3 regions of the Bacteroides sp. Ga6A2 genome follow, and region 3 is predicted to be linked to each of the others. Evidence: riboswitches for the same ligand, from Rfam matches in the RefSeq annotation. Region 3 holds a riboswitch; each other region holds the start of a gene.
What was found. Region 3 has a riboswitch for thiamine pyrophosphate ahead of T538_RS0101995 (TonB-dependent receptor). Riboswitches for the same ligand answer to the same signal wherever they lie in the genome.

Region 1 (4,132 bases), on a different contig from region 3:
TAGTATTCGAGAGCCCTGTCGGGATCGAGCGCAAGGTTGAACTGGTCTTTCCATCTGAACTCGTATCGCGCCTTGCTCAGGGCATTGTCGCGCACGGTTGCGCCCGGATGTCCCTTTGCCATATCGGCTGCGTGAGCTGCAATCTTATATGTAACAACTCCCACGCGCACGTCTTCCTTGTTAGGCAGACCGAGATGCTCTTTCGGCGTAACGTAGCATAGCATTGCCGTGCCGTACCATCCAATCTGAGCCGCTCCGATGGCACTTGTTATGTGGTCGTAGCCCGGTGCGATGTCGGTAACGAGAGGGCCGAGCGTGTAGAACGGTGCTTCGTGACACTTCTCCAACTGGCGGTCCATGTTCTCGCGAATCTTGTGCATTGGAACATGTCCTGGGCCTTCGATAAATGCCTGAACGTTCTTTGCCCAAGCGCGTTCAACAAGCTCGCCCATAGTGTCGAGTTCGGCAAACTGAGCGGCATCGTTGGCATCGAATGTTGCTCCCGGGCGCAGTCCGTCGCCGAGCGAGAGGGCTACGTCGTACTGAGCCACGATGTCGCAGATGTCGTCGAAATGTTCATAAAGGAATGATTCCTTCTTGTGATATCTGCACCATTCTGAGATGATTGAGCCGCCGCGGCTTACCATTCCGCACAGACGGTCGTTGGCATAGTGTATATTTTTAAGTCTGATTCCGCAATGAATTGTGAAGTAGTCAACGCCCTGTTCGCATTGCTCGATAAGTGTGTCGCGGAACAACTCCCAAGTCAGTTTCTCGGCATGGCCGTTAACCTTCTCCATAGCCTGATACATTGGTACGGTTCCCACTGGAACTGGACAGTTGCGTACAATCCACTCGCGTGTTTCGTGAATGTTGTCGCCGGTAGAAAGATCCATCAGCGTGTCGCCGCCCCACTTGCAACTCCAAACGGCTTTTTCAACCTCCTCGTCTATGCTCGATGTGGTGGCAGAGTTACCGATGTTAGTGTTAATCTTAACAAGAAAGTTTCGGCCGATAATCATCGGCTCTGCCTCGGGGTGGTTGATGTTGGCTGGGATAACAGCGCGACCTCTTGCCACCTCGTCGCGAACAAATTCGGGGGTGATGTGCGACTTGATTCCAAGTTGTTCGCAGTTCATGTTTTCGCGGATGGCTACATATTCCATCTCGGGAGTGATGATGCCTTGTTTGGCGTAGTACATCTGTGTGATGTTCTTGCCTTTCTCGGCGCGATATGGTAGGGCGATGTGTTCAAAACGCAGGTGGTCGAGACTCTTGTCTGCCTGACGCATACGGCCATATTCTGATGTCAGTTCGGAAAGACGCTCAACGCCACCGCGCTTCAGAATCCACTCTTCGCGCAAACGGGGAAGTCCTTTCTTTAAGTCGACTTCTACATTTGGGTCGCTAAAAACTCCACTTGTATCGTAAACATAAACTGGGTCGTTCTCGGTTATAACCTTCTTGCCATCGATAACCTTAACGGTTGGCGTAAGGTTGATTTTTCGCATACCAACTTTTATCTCAGGATAGATTTTTCCTTGAAGGTACACTTTTTCTGATGCTGGATATGAAATTTTTGTCTTGCTATCCATGTTTTTAGTTGAAATATTTTGTTTTTTATTGTTTTTCTTTTGCGTCCGAAATAAGCTGCAGAAGATTTGCTGTCATGCTTGCCGGATTCTCAGCGTTGAGGATTGTTCCGCTAAGGGCGATGCCGCATACGCCTGTTTCCATTATGCTCGGCACGTCGTCTGACGTAATTCCGCCAATGGCAACGAGCGGTATGTCGATGCCTCTTTCCTTCATCGCACCGATGATACTTCTGTAGCCGTCGAGCCCGAGGGTAGGCGAGAGGTTCTTCTTCGTTGTGGTAAACCTGAACGGACCGCAGCCTATGTAGTTTGCGCCGTTGCGGTAGTGCATTTCAACATCGTCTATGGTGTTAGCCGTTCCGCCTATAATGAAGTCGTTGCCCAGAATCTGGCGCGCCTCGTTTACGGGCATATCATTCTTGCCAACGTGAACGCCGTCGGCTTCAATCTCCTTTACAAGTTCAACGTGGTCGTCTATGATGAAGGTTGCTCCAACTTTTCGGCAAGCAGGCATAATCTGCAAGGCTGCGGCCCGTACTTCATCAACCGATGCGTCCTTCATGCGAAGCTGAATCCAGCGGCAACCACCTTCGAGAGCCAACAAAGCCGATTCGACGTAATCCGTAGAGTCGTTGAAATGTGTTATAAACTGTAGTTGAAAATTCTTCAGATTCATCTTACCTTAATTTATATATAGACAAGGGCGGATGAATGTGAACTGTAGAAACAATCCCTACGCCGGCATTGACCGGATCAGGTTATAAGGGTATAATCTCAGCCTTTTCAGGCACCCCTTTGTCATATACGGCTGCAAAAGTAATTAAAAAAAGTAAAAGTCGGACGTTTTCGGCGGCTAATTTTGTCTGATGCTTGAACTTATTGTTCTTTTTTCCGAAAAATCTCAGCCTTGGCAAAACTTCATTCGTGCGCCGCCAGATTGTTTTTGCTGAAAAAATCGGAGAAATTGCCGTATTTTTGTATTTTTGCACTACTATATAATAATGATGTAAATGAAAGAAAACTTTCTTGATGAACTTAATCAGAGTCAGCGCGAGGCTGTGCTGTATAACGAAGGTCCATCGTTAGTGATTGCTGGCGCAGGCTCTGGAAAGACCAGAGTGCTGACGTTCAAGATTGCATATCTGATGAATCTTGGACTCGACCCTTCACGGATTCTTGCGCTTACGTTTACCAACAAGGCGGCGCGCGAGATGAAGGAACGTATTGCACAAGAAGTTGGTTTCAATCGCTCTAAATATCTGTGGATGGGAACGTTCCATTCAATTTTTTCGAGAATTCTGCGTGTTGAGGCTGATAAAATAGGCTTTACTCGCGATTTTACGATATACGATGCCAGCGATTCGAAGAGTCTGATAAAGTCCATCATCAAAGAAATGGGGCTTGACGATAAGACATACAAGCCTTCGGCTATCGCAGGAATAATATCGAGTGCAAAGAACCATCTTGTAACTCCCGGTGCGTATCGCAGCGACAGGGCAACCGTCGAGGGTGACGAGCGCGCAAGGATTCCGAAGGCAGGATTGCTGTATCAGACTTACGTCGACCGCTGCCGAAAGGCGAATGCGATGGATTTCGACGATTTACTGGTCTACACATATTTTCTTTTCTCGAAGAACGAAGAGGTGCGCCGACAGTATGCCGAGCGATTCGAGTACGTTATGGTCGATGAGTATCAGGATACGAACGTGGCCCAGCACAAGATTGTATGGGAGTTGACGAAGGACAAGCAGCGCGTGTGCGTGGTTGGCGACGATGCCCAGAGCATCTACTCGTTCCGCGGAGCAAACATCGAGAACATCCTCGGCTTTACAAAGCAATATAATTGCGCCAAGGTCTTCAAATTGGAGCAGAATTATCGTTCAACCCAGACCATCGTTAATGCTGCGAACAGCGTTATTGCAAAGAATAGTAATCAGATAGACAAAAATGTCTTTTCTGAAAACAAAATAGGCGAGCCAATCGAGGTTTACAATACTTATTCCGACCGCGAAGAAGGCATAACCATCGTTAAGAGGCTTCGCGAATATTACAATTCGGGCGAGCGCAGTTACAAACGCTTTGCCATTCTTTATCGCACCAACGCGCAGAGCCGAATCTTTGAGGACGAACTGATGCGCAACAACATTCCTTACCGAATCTACGGCGGATTGTCGTTCTACCAGCGAAAGGAGATAAAGGATGTCATCGCATATCTGCGAATGGCAATAAATCCAAACGACGAGGAGGCTCTGAAGCGAATAATCAACTATCCGGCGCGCGGAATTGGCGAAACAACAATAAAGAAGGTTTCGGCGTGCGCCGTTTCTAACGAGGTTTCGATGTGGAATGTCCTTTCTGAACCTGTTAAATTCGGACTCGACGTAAACAAGGGAACTCTCACGAAATTGCAGAATTTTCAGGATTTGATATTCGGCTTTCAGGAGGCTGCCAAGCAGATGAACGCTTCGGAAATAGGTTTGAAGATAATTTCAGAAAGCGGAATTCTGAAGGATTTGTATGCCGAAAAGAATAGCGAA
Region 2 (4,132 bases), on a different contig from region 3:
TCTTCGACTATGATGCCAAGTACAACGGTCAGGTTCAGGAGATTACGCCTGCCCGCCTGTCGGACGAGACAACAGCCAAGGTGCGCCAGATGGTTTCTGAAATCTACGACATTCTGCACGCCAACGGCATAATCCGCATAGACTTCATCATTACAAAAGATGCCGAGGGCAACGACAAGCCTATGCTGATGGAGATTAACACAACACCAGGCATGACTGCCACAAGCTTCATTCCGCAGCAGGTAAAGGCTGCCGGTCTGAACATGGGCGACGTGCTGAGCGACGTGATAGAAAACCAGTTCTAACAACCGACTAACAACTTTAATCATGACTATTCCTGAAGAATTCAACGACATACGGCCTTACACTCCCGAGGAGTTGCCAGCCGTGTATCAGGAACTGATAGCCGACGAGGAATTCAAGGCTGTGATGGCAAAGGTGATGCCCGACGTTCCGTTCGAGATGCTTGCAAAGCAGCTTCTGCAGTGCAAGACCAACCTCGAATTTCAGAAAGCACTCGTCTACCCTCTCCTGAAGAGTCTCGTAGCAAAGTGCGGCAAAGGCATGGAGATGAATGCCGACAGTCTTACCCACCGCGACAAGCATCATACCTTCATCTCTAACCACCGCGACATCGTGCTCGACTCGGCACTTCTGTCGGTTCTTCTTGTAGACAATGGCTTCGACACAACGGTAGAGATTGCCATCGGCGACAACCTCCTTATCCGCCCTTGGATAAAGAAGATTGTACGCATAAACAAGAGCTTCATTGTACAGCGCGCACTAACCATGCGCCAGATGCTTCAGGCATCGGCTACGATGAGCCGATACATGCACTTTGCCATCAACCATAAGAACGAGAACATCTGGATGGCGCAGCGCGAAGGCAGAGCCAAGGACAGCAACGACCTTACTCAGGACAGCATCCTGAAGATGCTTGCAATGGGCGGCGAGGGCGACATCATAGACCGTTTGAAGGACATGAACATCGTTCCGCTGAGCATCTCGTACGAGTTCGACCCATGCGACTATCTGAAAGCCAAGGAGTTCCAGCAGAAGCGCGACAACCCTGACTTTAAGAAGAGCCAACAGGACGACCTCGACAACATGAGCATCGGCATCTACGGATTCAAGGGACATATCCACTATCACACCGCGCCTTGCATTAACGAGTGGCTCGACACTATTGACCGCAGCACTCCTAAGACCGAGATTTTCGGCATGATTGCAAAGCACATCGACAAGGGTATACACTCGAACTACATGCTCTATCCTTGCAACTACATCGCGATGGACGAGCTTACAGGCTCGGACTCATCAGACAAGTACACAGCCGAGGACAAGGCTTTCTTCGAGAAATATCTGGCAGGACAGATTGCAAAAATCGACCTCCCGAACAAAGACGAGGCATTCTTGCGCGAGCGCATACTTACAATGTATGCCAACCCTGCAATAAACAAGGCAAAGGCTTTGTAGCATAATATCAGCAACCTATATGGCGGAGTAATCTAAATGTTCGATTACTCCGCTTTTTTATTGCAAAATAATCAACGTTTTTTTAGGAAATAACAAAAATAATAGTTTATTTTGCACCTCAGTAGAACAGAGGGGTGCCCTGAACGTCTTTCAAGGCTGAGATTATACCCTAAATACTTGATCCGGCTAATACCGGCGAAAGGACATGTTTCAAAGCCTCACCGCACACTTTGTTTCTACAGAATTTAGAACGAAACAAAATTCATTGTGCATGAAAATAACCGTAAACAATAAGGAAACTGAGTTCGACGGCACAAGCGTGAGCGACCTTGCCGCACAGCTCCAACTGCCCGAAAAGGGCGTGGCAGTAGCCGTAAACAACGAGATGATTCCGCGCTCGGAATGGAGTGCCACACCGCTTGCCGAGAATGCCAACGTGGTGATAATAAAAGCCGCTTGCGGCGGATAATATTCTGAAAAACTTAAACTTATATAAATGGAGAAATTAGTAATTGCTGGCAAGGAATTTGGCTCGCGCCTGTTTCTTGGCTCTGGAAAGTTCAGCTCAAACCAAGTGATGGAAGAGGCTATCAAGGCTTCTGGCACAGAGATGGTTACACTTGCCATGAAACGCATTGAGCTTGACGACAAAGAAGACGATATGCTTAAGCACATTGCCCACCCAAACATACAACTTTTGCCTAACACATCGGGCGTGAGAGATGCCGACGAAGCGGTATTCGCCGCACAGATGGCGCGCGAGGCTTTCGGCACTAACTGGCTGAAACTCGAGATTCATCCCGACCCTCGATACCTTCTGCCCGACTCTGTAGAGACTCTGAAGGCTACCGAGAAGCTTGTAAAACTGGGCTTCGTGGTTCTTCCATACTGTCAGGCAGACCCCGTTCTGTGCCGTCAGCTCGAAGAGGCTGGCGCAGCAACCGTAATGCCATTGGCTGCCCCTATCGGCACAAACAAGGGTCTTGAAACAAAGGAGTTTATCCGCATCATCATCGAACAGGCTGGCGTTCCAGTGGTTGTAGATGCAGGCATCGGCGCACCAAGTCACGCAGCCGAGGCAATGGAGATGGGCGCATCAGCATGCCTCGTAAACACGGCAATATCGGTTGCAGGCAATCCTGTTGAGATGGCAAAGGCTTTCAAACTGGCTGTAGAGGCTGGCAGAATGGCTTATGAGAGCGGACTGGGCGCAGTAACATCGGGCAACTTGGTGGCATCGGCATCATCGCCGCTAACCGCCTTCCTTAACGACTAACAGAAAGATAAAGATGTTTTCAGACGAATTGGAAAAGATTGACTGGGACGAGACAACCCGGAAAATCATGTCGAAGACCGATGCCGACGTGCGACGCGCGCTGACAAAGAGCCATTGCGACGTTGAGGACTTCATGGCCATGCTCTCTCCCGCCGCCGAGCCTTATCTTGAACAGATGGCTCAGCTGAGCAAGAAATATACCGAGGAAAGATTCGGCAACACTATGTCGATGTTCATTCCGCTCTACATAACCAACTCGTGCTCAAACTCTTGCGTCTACTGCGGATTTCACGTCAGCAACCCAATGCCGCGCGTAATCCTGACGCCAGAGCAAATTGAGAACGAGTACAAGGCGATAAAGGAGATTGCACCTTTCGAGAACATTCTGCTTGTCACGGGCGAGAATCCGGCAAAGGCAGGAGTGCCCTATCTGGCAAAGGCTCTCGACATTGCAAAGAAATATTTCTCGAACCTAAAGATTGAGGTTATGCCTCTCGCTGCCGAAGAATATGCCGAGTTGCGCGAGCATGGTCTGAACGGCGTTATATGCTTTCAGGAAACATATCACAAGGCAAACTACAACATTTATCATCCGCGCGGCATGAAGAGCAAGTTTGAGTGGCGCGTAAATGGTTTCGACCGCATGGGACAGGCTGGAGTGCACTCCATAGGCATGGGCGTGCTGATTGGACTGGAGAAGGAATGGCGCACGGACATAACGATGATGGCTTACCATCTGCGCTATCTTCAGAAGAAATATTGGCGCACTAAATACTCGGTTAACTTTCCGCGTATGCGCCCGGCACAGAACGAGGGCTTCCACCCTAACTGCTACATGACGGACAAGCAACTTGCTCAGGCTACTTTTGCGATGCGAATCTTCGACCACGATGTAGACATCAGCTACTCAACACGCGAGCCTGCCTTCATCCGCAACAACATGGCTATGCTTGGCGTTACCACTATGAGTGCCGAGAGTCGCGTAAATCCGGGCGGATATCATACTTATCCGCAGGCTTTGGAACAGTTTACGGTGAGCGATAACCGCAAGGTTGGCGACATCATCGCCTCGCTGAAGGCTGTAGGCCGCGAGCCTGTATGGAAGGACTGGGACGCAAGTTTCGACCATAAGGCTTCGTAAGAAACTTGAAAATTGAGAATTGAAAGTTGAAAATTTTAATTGACAATGGACAATTGACAGTTGACAATTTTTCTTTTGAGAGTTGAAAATTGAAAAATTCAGAATTAACAGTTCTTTTTAAAGAATTTAGATTTTCGAGTTTCTACGACTTTTTACAACCGCAACAACACAATCAACTTTTATACAATAGCAAGACTCGCAACCGCCTTATGTGCAGTTGCGAGTCTATTTTTTTCGAA
Region 3 (4,132 bases):
TCGTTACACTTGTCGTAGATTGCCTTAGCGTTAGTAGGATTCAAAGTTTCGTTGATTCCGAAAGCAGTCTTCAACTCGAGGTGAGTCCAGTGATAAAGAGGGTTGCGGAATGTGTAAGGAACAGTCTCTGCCCACTTTTCAAACTTCTCCCAGTCGGTAGTATCCTTGCCTGTGCAGAAACGCTCATCAACACCGTTAGAGCGCATTGCTCTCCACTTGTAGTGGTCGCCCATAAGCCAAATCTGTGCGATAGACTCAAAACGCTTGTTCTCTGCAACCATCTGTGGAATAAGGTGACAGTGGTAATCAATGATAGGCATCTTTGCAGCATGCTCGTGATACAACTTCTGCGCAGTTTCAGTCTGCAACAAGAAGTTTTCGTCCATAAACTGTTTCATTATTTTTATATATTTTTTTGATTAAAATGTCGTTAAATGTTAAACAGCACCAAATTCGTCGTTTTTTAGTGTTATCGCACACAAAAGTATAAAATAAATTTGGTATTACAAAATTTATTCGTACTTTTGTGGTGTTTATCAGAAACATTTAAGAAATTTATTAACAAAAAAACAGATATTATTATGTTGCAGGCATTAAACAAAAGAACAGCGCCAAAATCGTGCGCGCCTGAAAGAATCATTCAGTTTGGTGAGGGTAACTTCCTTCGTGCTTTTGTAGATTGGATTATCTACAATATGAATCAGAAGACAAACTTCAACAGTAGCGTAGTAGTTGTGCAGCCTATCGAGAAAGGTATGGTTGAGTGGCTTAACGGTCAGGACTGTATGTATCACGTTAATCTTCAGGGTCTTGACGAGGGCAAGGCAGTAAATAGCCTTACTCGTATCGACGTAATCAGCCGCGCTCTTAACCCATACTCACAGAACGCAGCATTCATGGCTCTTGCAGACCAGCCAGAAATCCGCTTCGTTATCTCTAACACAACTGAGGCTGGTATCACTTTCGATGCTAACTGCAAGTTCTCAGATGCTCCTGCATCATCATATCCGGGCAAGCTTACACAGCTTCTCTACCGTCGTTTCAAGACATTCAACGGCGATCCTAAGAAGGGTCTCATCATCATGCCTTGCGAGCTTATCTTCCTTAACGGTCACCACCTGAAGGAGTGCATCGAGCAGTACATCGAGCTTTGGAAGGCTGACTTCGGTGCTGACTACGCAGCATTCAAGGAGTGGTTCGAGAAGTACAACTATGTATGCGCTACATTGGTTGACCGTATCGTTCCGGGCTTCCCACGCAACGAAATCAAGGACATTCAGGAGAAGATTGGCTATGCCGACAACTTGGTTGTTCAGGCTGAAATCTTCCACTTGTGGGTTATCGAGAAGGCTAGCAACATGACTTGCGACGAGCTTCGTGCTGAGTTCCCAGCAGAGAAGGCAGGTCTTCACGTTCTTATTGCCGAGAGCGAGGCTCCTTACCACGCTCGTAAGGTTACATTGCTCAACGGCCCTCACACAGTTCTCTCTCCTGTTACTTACCTCAGCGGCGTAAACATCGTACGCGATGCTTGCAACCACCCTGTTCTTGGCAAGTACATCGAGAAGGTTCAGTTTGGCGAGTTGATGGAGACTCTCGACCTTCCAAAGGACGAGCTTCAGAAGTTTGCAGCCGATGTTGTTGAGCGTTTCAAGAACCCATACGTTGACCATCAGGTTACTTCTATCATGCTTAACTCATTCCCTAAGTTCGAGACTCGCGACCTTCCAGGCCTTAAGATTTATCTTGAGCGCAAGGGCGAGCTTCCAAAGGGCTTGGTATTCGGTTTGGCAGCAATCATCACTTACTACAAGGGTGGCGTTCGCGAGGACGGTGCTCCTATCCAGCCAAACGATGCACAGGAGATTATGGATCTTCTTACTCAACTTTGGGCTACAGGCGACACTCAGAAGGTTGCAGAGGGCGTTCTTGGCGCAACAGACGTTATTTGGAAGGAGAGCAAGCAGAACCTCAACGAGGTTCCTGGTCTTACTGCTCTTGTTAAAGAGTACCTCGACCTTATCCAGTCAAAGGGTATGCTTGAGGCTGTCAAGACAATTCTGTAATAGAATCACATTTGACCATATTTTTCAAAAAGGGGGATTCCAGAAAATGGAATCCTCTTTTTTTGTACAAGCCATCAGAAAAAGCCGGATAACAGAATTCCTGCGATGTAATTCCACAACTAGAAAAAAATAATCGGAACAGTTTTTGTTTTTTGATTGGCAGAAAATTTGTACTTTTGCATCGTTTTTAACAGATTATCAAGGGGTGCTAACCGTTTGTTGGCTGAGATGATACCCTCGAACCTGAATCGGATAATGCCGACGTAGGTATGGATAGGTTGTTTTTCGGACACGACTCCCCCCCGTTTTTTTAGATGAACATGAAAAAGATTGTATTGCTGGGCATTTCAACAATGTCCGTGGCGACGGCTGCACATGCGCAGTACGACTCGCTGAAGATTGAACAGATGCAAGAGGTTGTTGTTAACGGCGTAAGAGCGCAGAAAAATGCCCCCTATGCCATTACGAATATCAGAAAGACTGAGTTGCAGAGTTTTGCACGAACTGGAAAGGAACTGCCAATGCTGTTTTCGCAGACTCCGGGCGTTATTGCATGGAGCGACAACGGCGTTGGAACAGGAACATCGTATATGAGAATCCGCGGCGCTGGCGACTCGCGCATAAACGTAACGCTCGACGGAATGCCGCTAAACTCGCCCGAAGACCAATGCGTATTCTGGGCTAATATGAACAGTTACGGAGCAATGCTCGGCTCGGTACAGATTCAGCGAGGCGTTGGTACATCTACCAACGGCGACGGCGCATTCGGCGGAACGGTGGCTCTCTCTACGGCCGCGCCTTCGCCAACACCTACAGTCGAGGTTTCGGGCTCATACGGCTCTTACAACACTTGGAACGCCGGAGTCTCGCTGTCATCGGGCTTGCTGTTCAAGCACCTTATCATAGACGGCGCATACCACGAGACGAATACCGACGGATTCATTCACGGAACAGCCGGACGCTCAGGCTCATACTACGGCGGTATTACATGGATGAACGACCGTATTCAGATTAGATACAAGAACATAGGCAACTTTGAGAAAACCGGACAAGCTTGGAGCGGCATTACCGCCGGCGACGACGACCTTAGTCTGATGGACGGAACATACGGCGCAAACACAGGCATAAAGACATACAAAGACATGTACGAAGTAGGACTGGGACGCTTCAACTCTCTGTACGAACGTCTTGTTTACGACGAAAGCGGAAACTTTGCAAAGGATGCCAACGGAAAATACATAACCAAGCGTTACGAGATGAACGACGGCTCGCTATGGAGCAGAACGACCGACAACTTCTGGCAAGACCACAACATTCTGTCGTTTGCGTGGGACATAAACAACTACTGGAGCACAACGGCATCGGCACGCTACACCTACGGCTACGGCTATTACGACCAGTTCCGCTACAACTACAAACTTGCCAAGTTCGGTCTGAAATATACTGATGCCGACGGCAACGCAGTTAAGAGAAGCGACTTTGTGCGCAAGAAAGGTCTGGAACAGAACACCTACGGACTTGTATGGAACACAAGCTACAAGCGCAACCGCTGGGACATCGTAGGCGGCGTGGCTATGCAGTATTTCAGCGGAAACCACTTCGGCTACATCACTTATATTGCCGACAAGGATATTGCTGCCACATTCCTGAAAAACGGCAGATACGACTATTACGATTCTGACGCGACAAAGACCGACGGAAGCGCGTTTGCAAAGGCGGCATTCAGCATAACCGACAACTGGAACGTGTTTGCCGACATTCAGTATCGCCACGTTGGCTACAAGACCGACGGAATAAACGACAAGTTCTACGACAACGAGAGCGGTTTCTACAACCAGAAACTGGACATCGACAAGAAATACGACTTTTTCAATCCGAAAGCCGGATTCTCGTGGACTCTGGGCGAACACCGCGTCTACGGTTCGGCAGCCTTGAGCCACCGCGAGCCTGAGCGCAACAACTTTACTGACAACGGCTCATATCCTGCTCCGAAAGCCGAATCGCTCTTGGACTACGAACTGGGCTACACCCTGAGCAACAAGAAATGCCGCCTCGGAATAAACCTG

Region 1: linked by a shared signal. The riboswitch ahead of T538_RS0102445 (thiamine phosphate synthase) and the one ahead of T538_RS0101995 (TonB-dependent receptor) in region 3 are both predicted to bind thiamine pyrophosphate.
Region 2: linked by a shared signal. The riboswitch ahead of thiS (sulfur carrier protein ThiS) and the one ahead of T538_RS0101995 (TonB-dependent receptor) in region 3 are both predicted to bind thiamine pyrophosphate.

What each region holds. Positions count from the first base shown of each region.
Region 1 covers NZ_JNKX01000011.1:19,589-23,720, reverse strand. Annotated here, with positions in the region: gene thiC (phosphomethylpyrimidine synthase ThiC) at 1-1,595, opposite strand, end outside; gene T538_RS0102445 (thiamine phosphate synthase) at 1,621-2,271, opposite strand; TPP riboswitch at 2,309-2,400, opposite strand; gene T538_RS0102435 (ATP-dependent helicase) at 2,606-4,132, shown strand, end outside.
Region 2 covers NZ_JNKX01000026.1:36,178-40,309, reverse strand. Annotated here, with positions in the region: gene T538_RS0107725 (D-alanine--D-alanine ligase) at 1-305, shown strand, start outside; gene T538_RS0107720 (1-acyl-sn-glycerol-3-phosphate acyltransferase) at 328-1,476, shown strand; TPP riboswitch at 1,597-1,698, shown strand; gene thiS (sulfur carrier protein ThiS) at 1,748-1,945, shown strand; gene T538_RS0107710 (thiazole synthase) at 1,973-2,752, shown strand; gene thiH (2-iminoacetate synthase ThiH) at 2,766-3,893, shown strand.
Region 3 covers NZ_JNKX01000008.1:94,924-99,055, reverse strand. Annotated here, with positions in the region: gene uxaC (glucuronate isomerase) at 1-398, opposite strand, end outside; gene T538_RS0102005 (tagaturonate reductase) at 582-2,066, shown strand; TPP riboswitch at 2,258-2,354, shown strand; gene T538_RS0101995 (TonB-dependent receptor) at 2,387-4,132, shown strand, end outside.